2 regions of the Mesorhizobium sp. M7A.F.Ca.ET.027.02.1.1 genome follow, and region 2 is predicted to be linked to the other one. Evidence: riboswitches for the same ligand, from Rfam matches in the RefSeq annotation. Region 2 holds a riboswitch; the other holds the start of a gene.
What was found. A riboswitch is a leader RNA that binds a small molecule or an ion and turns the genes downstream of it on or off. The one in region 2 is predicted to bind cobalamin.
Positions count from the first base shown of each region.

Region 1 (4,325 bases), on a different contig from region 2:
CGTTCTGCCACTTTCCGGCGACAGGCATCAGCTTTCCGGCAGCGGGATGAATTCTTCCTCGTCTCCTGGAACGATGTCGAAGCGGCCCGTCTTCCATTCTTGCTTGGCCTGTTCGATGCGTTCCTTCGACGATGAGACGAAATTCCACCAGATGTAACGCTTCGAACCGAGCGAGGCGCCGCCAAACAGCATGAAATGTGCACCGGTCTGCGACGATACGACGATCTCGTCACCGGGACGGAACACCAGCAGCCGTTCCGCCGGAAAGACGTCACCTGATATCGAGACCTCGCCTTCCAGCGTGTAAATGGCGCGCTCTTCCGCATCGGCAGGGATTTTCACGCTGGCGCCGGGCGCCAGGCGCAGGTCGGCGTAGAGCGTCTCCGAGTCGGCCCTGACCGGCGACCGCAACCCCTGGAAATCGCCGATGATGAGGCGCCCGTTGACGCCTTCGGCATCGATCTCGGGAAGCCTGAGCGCTCCTGTGTTCTCGAAAACCGGTGCCACCTCTTCCTTGTCGTCCGGCAGCGCCAGCCATGTCTGCAGGCCGGATACCGACATCGGCGCGCCACGCAGTTCCTCCGGCGTACGCTCCGAATGGACGATGCCGCGGCCGGCGGTCATCAAATTCACGTCGCCGGGCTGAATGACCATTTCGGTGCCGAGTGAATCGCGATGCCGGATCTTGCCGTCGAACAGATAGGTGACCGTCGACAGGCCGATATGCGGATGCGGACGGACGTCGAGCGCCTGGCCGGCCCGCAGGATGGCAGGACCCATGCGGTCGAAGAAGATGAACGGCCCGACCAGCCGCCTTTTTGCCGTCGGCAGGGCACGGCGCACCTGAAAACCACCGATGTCCTTGGCGTTCGGAATGACCATCAATTCGATCTGGTCGCTGGCAAAGGCGTCGCCTGCCTCAGGGTCTTTCCCGGGGAAGAAGCTCATGGACTCTCCTTGTCGGCCGTCGAAGGCCGCCTGGCCGCGTCAGGCAAAGCGAATGGCCGCCTTTGCCCGCAGCTTGGCCGCCACCTCTCCGCGATTACGCGGATGCTGATGGGTTTCCAGGGAATCGAGCAGTTCGCGCGCCGAGGCCGCGATGGCTTCGACGGCATGGTCGAAGGCATGCTGGTTCTGCTTCGAGGGCCGCGTCGTTCCGCTCAGCTTGCGGACGAACTGAAGAGCCGCGTCGCGCACCTCGTCAGGGGTTGCCGGCGGATCAAAATTGAACAGGGTCTTGATGTTTCTGCACATCGCTTCCGTATCTCCTCTTGTCCTTGAGCTCTTTCAATTGGGACGAGTTATATCCTCGATCATGATCATGTCCAAAAACCGGTGAGGCGAGGCCATCGTTCGGACCGGGCCTCAATCCGCGTCGAGCGGCTCCGTTCCGACCGGCTTGCCGTCGCGCGACAGCCTGATCTTCTCGACCTTGTCCTCGGCGGCCTTCAGCAGCCGGTCGCAATGCGCCTTCAGCGCCTCGCCACGTTCATAGATCTTGATCGACTGGTCGAGCGGCACGTCGCCACGCTCCAGATCATCGACGATCTTCTCCAGCGCATCGAGTGCCTGCTCGAAGCTCATCGCCTTGACGTCTTCGTTGGTCTCATCGGCCATCATTCATCCTTTCATCAGTCGCCCGACATGGGCGGCGACCGAAAATGCCAATCCCTGCAGATCGTAGCCGCCCTCGAGCAGGCTGACGAGCCGGTTGCCGCTGTGGCGTGCCGCGCGCTGCATCAGTTGGCCGGTCGCCCAATCGAAATCATCCTCGGTCAGATTGATCTCGGCCAGCGGATCGCGGTGGTGCGCGTCGAACCCCGCCGAAATGATAATCAGGTCGGGCGCGAAATTGTCGAGCGCGGGCAGGACGCGCGACAGGAAGGCATCGCGAAACACCTCGCTGCCAGTCTGCGGCGCCAGCGGCGCGTTGACGATGTTGCCGGCGCCCGTTTCGTTCTTCGCTCCGGTGCCGGGATAAAGCGGCATCTGGTGTGTCGAGCAATAGAGCACCGACGGATCGTCCCAGAAAATGTCCTGCGTGCCATTGCCGTGATGCACGTCCCAGTCGACGATGGCAACGCGTTCGACACCGTGTTTCTTCTGCGCATAACGCGCCGCGATCGCCGCCGTGTTGAACAGGCAGAAGCCCATGGCCGTGGTCTTTTCGGCATGATGGCCGGGCGGCCGGGCGGCGACGAAGACGTTGTCGGCGCGGCCCGAAAAGACGTCATCGACGGCGGCGTTGGCGGCGCCGATCGCGGTGATCGCCGCTTGCCAGCTCTTCGGACTGGCAGTGGTGTCGGCATCGATGCGGGCAATCCCCTCGTCGGGAATGGCGGCGCGCACGCGGGCGACGAAATCGGCGGGATGCGCGTAGAGGATGGTGGCCTCGTCGCCTTCCGGCGCCTGGATACGATCGAGCCCGGCAAAGGCTTCCTCATCGAGCACGCGCTCGATGGCACGCAAGCGGTCGGGCCGCTCGGGATGTCCGGGCGGCGTGAGATGCTCGAGGAAGATCGGATGGGTGTAGAGACGGGTGGTCATCGTCCTAATCTAGTGACCCGGATCGACAAAGGCCATGCACGGGCGGCCGATGACTGGGGAAAATCGCGACTGCGTCCATTCGCGTCGCTGCAAGCATTGGCGTCCTCAGCACTTCGGCGTAAGGTTTTTGGTACTGCCTGGTGCCCGCCGCAAGCGGGAGAATCGGGAACACGGTTGAATTCCGTGGCGTGCCCAACGCTGTGAGGGGGACCGCGCCGGTAAAATGCCACTGTCGATGACGGGAAGGCACCGGACGCGGGTTGATCCCGAGCCAGAAGACCGGCCTGGCAGGCATCGTCATCCGCATGGTCAGGCGGATGATATCAATTGCAATCGCAAGGGGACAAGCGATGCCGGAACACCTGACCGCTGCTGTTGGCGACGGATTTGACCAGAGTGCGCGCGATGCGGTCTATCGCGCCATGTTCACACGGCGCGACGTGCGCAGCCATTTCCTGCCCACCGCGATCGATGACGACGTGCTGGCGCGGCTGCTGCTTGCTGCCCATCACGCGCCATCGGTCGGCTTCATGCAGCCATGGAATTTCATTGTCATTCGTGACATCGAGCGACGGGCGGAGGTGCGCGACCTGTTCCTGGCCGCGCGCGAGCAGGAACTGCCGGCGATCGACGAAGAGCGGCAGGAACTCTACCGCAAGCTCAAGCTGGAAGGCATCTGCGAAAGCGCGCTCAACATCTGCATCACCTGCGACCGGCAGCGCTCGAAGGGTTCGCCGCTGGGACGCTGGCACAATCCGGAGATGGATCTCTACAGCACCGTCTGCGCGGTGCAGAATTTCTGGCTGGCCGCGCGTGCCGAGGGCGTCGGTGTAGGCTGGGTCAGCATCATCGAAGCGCAGGCGCTAAAGCGGCTGTTGGCCATTCCGGACCACGTAACGCCGATCGCCTATCTCTGCGTGGGCCGTGTTTCCGAGTTCGCTCCCAAACCGGACCTTGAAACGCATGGCTGGGGACGGCGGCTGCCGCTGCCGGAGCTGATCATGAGCGAGACCTTTTCCGGGCAAGGCGAGACACAGCTCAAATCCACCGTGGCGCGCCTCAACACCGTTTCTGCCTCACCAGACATCACCCGCCCGGCCGATCAGGGTGTGGCGCCGGCCGTAGCCCAGCGCGAACCGCCGAAGGAGGCGAGCGCCTTGTCCTTGAGCTCCCTGAACTTCGACGACGCCTCGGCCAGCCGGGCGTCCCAGGCCGGATCCGGCACCTGGCCCGCGATGGTCTTGAAATAGACCTGCATCAGGCAGGCGATGGCGAAGGGTTCAATGAACGCCGCCTTGAATGCCCAGGCGAAGACGATGGCGAGCACAAAAGCCCAGCCGGCGAGCTGGCCAGGCATCAGGAACAGAATCGCGCCGGCAGGCGCCAGCATCATCAGAAAGATGATGAACGACACGCCCCACATGATGACCGCCAGCCAGACGGCGTTCTTGACCATGACCTTGCCGTTCTGGGCATAGAGCACGACGCCCTGGCGCGCCGTCTCGAAGGGCGAGGCTGAATTGATGCGGATGTTGTAGCCGAGGATGATCTCGTCGACATAGGTCAGCGACAGGCGGATCACCGTGTTGATGAAGGAGACCAGGCCGCTCAGGCCCGGTATCGGCAGGAAGGCGGCGATGCCGCCGAGCAGGCCGGTGATGGCGCGGATGGCGCCCTTGACGAGTTGGTCGACGACGAAAAGGATGTTGGCCTCGGCGAAACGCTGGGTCACGATATCCCTGGCATAGGCGATCTGGTCCTGACCGCCGGGAATGTCG
Region 1 covers NZ_RZOL01000045.1:7,921-12,245, reverse strand. Annotated here, with positions in the region: gene EN749_RS07990 (pirin family protein) at 28-948, opposite strand; gene EN749_RS07985 (DUF2277 domain-containing protein) at 988-1,254, opposite strand; gene EN749_RS07980 (exodeoxyribonuclease VII small subunit) at 1,366-1,617, opposite strand; gene EN749_RS07975 (histone deacetylase family protein) at 1,621-2,547, opposite strand; cobalamin riboswitch at 2,669-2,850, shown strand; partial or broken gene bluB (5,6-dimethylbenzimidazole synthase) at 2,853-3,527, shown strand; gene EN749_RS07965 (hypothetical protein) at 3,650-4,325, opposite strand, start outside.
Region 1: another riboswitch for cobalamin. It lies ahead of bluB (5,6-dimethylbenzimidazole synthase); the one in region 2 lies ahead of EN749_RS12650 (aromatic ring-hydroxylating dioxygenase subunit alpha).

Region 2 (4,325 bases):
GACCAGTTCGGAGGCAGGCACGCCGGACGACAGTGCATCCCAAAGTCTGCTGCCTGAATCAGAGAAGCCGAAATATTTGCCCGTGGTCAGGTCAAGAACGACGGCTTCGCCGTCGAAGGATTCAAAGACGATATCCTTGCTGGCAATGGCATAGATGCCGGATTGTCGCATGTTTGCTCCCCCGCCGAGCAGGCCGCGGAGATGATCTTCGGGCCTTACGGTCAACCCCACCGTTGCAGGCGTCTAACCATTTGCAGGGTTTTTGGCAAGATGGCGCAGGCTTGGGGGCGAGCGCAGCCGGTCACGCTTCGATTTCAAGCGCAGAAAGCGGCTTCGAGCAACAGGCGAGGATAAAGCCGTCCTCGATTTCGTGATCGAGGATGCCGCCATTGTGACTCATCTCGACATCGCCCGCGACCTTCCTCACCTTGCAGGTGCCGCACAGGCCGAACTCGCAGGCGGCGGGAATCCGCACCCCAGAGGCGCGTGCCGTCTGCAGCACGGTCTGGCCGGCGACGCATTCGGCATCGACATCGGAAAGCGAAAACCGGATCGGTGTCACGGCCTCGACGGCAGCAGCAGCGCCGTCCTCCGCCGGCGGCGAGAACGGCGCCGGGATCTCCTCCACGGCAGGCGCAGCAAAGCTTTCCTGATGGTATTTCGCCATGTCGAAGCCGGCGGCGTCCAGCATGCCGCGCACGGCGCGCATGAAGGGATCGGGGCCGCAGCAGAAAATCTCGCGCTCGCGGAAATCGGGCGCCAGCAATGGCAGCCGGATCGCGTCGATGCGGCCCATATGGCCGAACCAGCCCTCGCGGCTCGACCGCTCCTCGATCATGAAGCCGAGCGACAGGCCGGGCATGCGGCTGCCGAGCAGCTCGAGTTCCTTGCGGAAAATGATCTCTTCCGGGCGGCGCGCACAGTTGACGAAGCCGACATCTGTCCATGGCGCACAGTCGTTCAACCAACGCAGCATCGACATCATCGGCGTCACGCCGGAGCCCGCCGAAATGAACAGATATTTGGCCGCCGGGTGGCTGTGCAGCGAAAAATCACCGGTCGGCCCATAGGCCTTGACGTGCGAGCCCGGCGTCAGATGGTCGAACATCCAGCGCGTGCCGGTGCTGCCTGCCTGCGCCTTGACCGTCACCGCGATCGAGAACGGCCGCGACGGCGAGGACGACAGCGTGTAGGTGCGCATCAGCGGCCCCTCCGATGTCGGCAGTTCCAGCGTCACGAACTGGCCCGGCTTGTAGCGGAACCAGGTCTGGTTGTCGGAGCGGAAGGTGAAGGTCTTCACGTCCGGCGCTTCGTCGCTGACGCCGATCACTTCCAGCACCTGCAGCCGGTCGTTCCAGGGCGTCATCTGGTCGAGATGGCGATAGAGGCCAAGGTCCGTCATCGCATTCATCCTCTTGTCCCCTGAGCTAGGCGACGCTGCGCAGGGCCGGCCGGCCGCCTTCGGCAAGGCGCGGCCCGATGAACGACGCGTACCACTCGACGAACTGGATCACGCCGCCCTCATGCAGCTCCGAATAGGGGCCTGGTTCGTAGGCCGGCGACAGGATGCCGAAGGCGTTTTCCTCGACGATGCGGCGGTCCTGGTCGTTGGTCTCGGTCCAGACATGGGTGAGCTCAGCGAGGTCGTAGTCGATGCCTTCGACCGCATCCTTGTGGACGAGCCATTTCGTCGTCACCGCGGTTTCCGTGGCACTGATCGGCAGCACGCGGAAGGTGACGGCATGGTCGCCGAGGATATGGTTCCAGGTTGTCGGATAATGATAAAGCAGCAAGGAACCGATGCGGTCGGTTGAAACGCTGTCGGACAGGTTGTTCTTCACCGCCCGTTTTCCCGTCATGGTGTAGCTGACGGCATCGCGCAGCAGCGGCGCGCGGGTGGCGCGGTACTGCCCTGCCGGATCGATGCGGAATTTGCTCGGCAAGCCAGCGGCCTCGCATTTGGCCCAGTGCGCGACCATCTCGGGGTCGCTGTCGGCGCCGTTGACGCCGGTCACGGTCGGCGCCTCGGGGAAGGTCTTGCACAGCTCAGGGTGATTGGCGACGCAGTGGTAGCACTCGCGGTTGTTTTCCCAGACCAGCTTCCAGTTGCCCTTCTCGATGATCGTGCTCTCAAAGGCGATCTTTGCCTCACGCAACCGGTGCGGCAAAAGATAGGGTTCGATCATCGCCCGCATCGGCGTGAAATCCGCCGGTTCCTTGGCCAGGCAGATGAAGATGTAGCCGCCGACGCTCTCGCAGGCGACCGGCTTCAGGCCGAAATCACTCTTGTCGAAACCGTCGGCCATCTGGCGGGCAAACAGCAGGCGGCCGTCCAACTCATAGGTCCACTGATGATAGGGGCAGACGAGCTTTGCCGCCGTACCCTTCTCCGTGTTGCACACGCGGCTGCCGCGATGGCGGCAGGAATTGTGGAAGGCGTTGATCTTGCCTTGCTGGTCGCGGACAAGGACGACCGGATAGTCGCCGATCTGCACGGTGATGTAGCTGCCCGGCTTCGGCAGTTCGCAATCATGGCCGATGAACAGCCAGTCGCGATACCAGATCAGCTCCATGTCGAGCTTGAAGTAGTCTGGATCGGTGTAGAAGGGCTGCTCCAGCGAAAAGCCTTGCCGGCGCCCCTTCAGGAGCCTCAGCATGTCGTTGCGGGTATCCATGTCCTGTCCTCGTTTCTAAGGACTGAACTGGTGGTGATGGAGGAAGGATTGAAACGCAGGCCGGCTAGGTGCCGGACATGCGCTATCCACCTCTTGACCGCCCACCGCGATCAGTCGAGTCTAAAAATCTCGGGCTGGTTTCCGGGCTCTGGAGTTGTCCTTGCGGACCATCGCGACACCTTCCCAGGCAGTTGCCCAGTGGTCTCCCGTTGCGACTTGAACTCCACCACCGTTGCGGGGGCAGCGCCGGATTCTGACCGGCTTCCCAATTCTCCGCCTCGTCGTCACGAAGCGGCACCTGAGATGGTATGATCTAACCACGATCGCTGGCGCGCCGTCGGCATGAAAACGACATCGTATCCATGCGGCGCGACACGGCATGCGAAACGTCACCGCAGATCGTCGCGGGCCGAAATCCCGCCTCCCGGGCCGCCATTTGCCGGCTGCGATCTTCCCGAGTCCGACCCTTGGCGGGGGTCAAAAAAGGTTAACGGTTTCGAAAAGTGACTATTAGCTTGACCTAAAATCGAACCGAACGGTTCGTTTCTGTTGACGGTGCGTGCAGGACGGTGTGAACGCCGAGTTTGAAACAGTCAGTGATCCATCGGATGGTTAAACTTAACATGCTGATATAGACAGGAAAAATGTATCTCTAGATTCCCCTGGCACAATTTCAAGGTGTGGATTCATGGTCCACACGGAACAACTTCGTGATTGGAAAAGGCGGGGTTGCCCTCCCACATCGGGGCTGTCCGAACGACGCGATTTCATTTCCAAGACACGCCGCTAGACGGACGGAAAAAGACGATACTGGAGTACAAAAATGAAAAAGATCATTCTCACTGCCGCAGCCCTTCTGGCCATTTCCGGCAGCGCCTTCGCTGGTAGCGACCACTACGGTTCGAACGCCGCGGCAGCCACTGCTGTCGACAGCTCGTACACCGCTTCGACCAAGAAGTCGGAACCGGCTGCTCAGGCGCCTGCCCAGGGTGCTGACCACAACCTCTTCGGCAACAACTAACAGCCGATTCCCAGTCGACGGCGGGCCCGCCCGCTGCCCTGGCGAAATTCAGACATTCGAAATTCAGACATTCAGGAGTATTTAAGATGAACAAGATCCTCATTGCTGCCGCCGCCGTTCTGGCCATCACCGGCAGCGCTTTCGCGGGCAGCGACAACTACGGTTCGAACGGCGCCAACCAGCCTGCCGCCGCTGTGGACCAGTCGTACACGGCTTCCACCAAGACCTCGGAACCGGCTGCCCAGACACCCGCTCAGGGCAGCGACCGTAACCTCTTCGGTCGCTAAAACCAATTTCGCAAGCGACGGCAGCTGTGTCTGCCGTCTGGCGAAATCCAGAATTCAGGAGACTAAAATGAACAAGATCCTTATTGCTGCCGCCGCCGTTCTGGCCATCACCGGCAGTGCCTTCGCCGGCAGCGACAACTTTGGCTCCAACGGCGCCAACCAGCCTGCGGTTACCTCGGTTGACAGCGCGCATACGAGCTCGGTCCGCAACAGCGGTGGCCTCGTCGAGAAGCTGCTCAATTCGTCGGGCGACGAAGAGAAGTCCGCCCCTCAGGGCAGCGACCGGAATCTCTTTGGCCGTTAACAGCCGAAGCTGATCTTCAACAAAAGAGTGGCGGGCCC
Region 2 covers NZ_RZOL01000088.1:25-4,349, reverse strand. Annotated here, with positions in the region: gene EN749_RS12660 (PqqD family protein) at 1-171, opposite strand, end outside; gene EN749_RS12655 (hybrid-cluster NAD(P)-dependent oxidoreductase) at 302-1,402, opposite strand; gene EN749_RS12650 (aromatic ring-hydroxylating dioxygenase subunit alpha) at 1,428-2,675, opposite strand; cobalamin riboswitch at 2,790-2,992, opposite strand; gene EN749_RS12645 (DUF680 domain-containing protein) at 3,499-3,696, shown strand; gene EN749_RS12640 (DUF680 domain-containing protein) at 3,783-3,983, shown strand; gene EN749_RS12635 (DUF680 domain-containing protein) at 4,051-4,287, shown strand.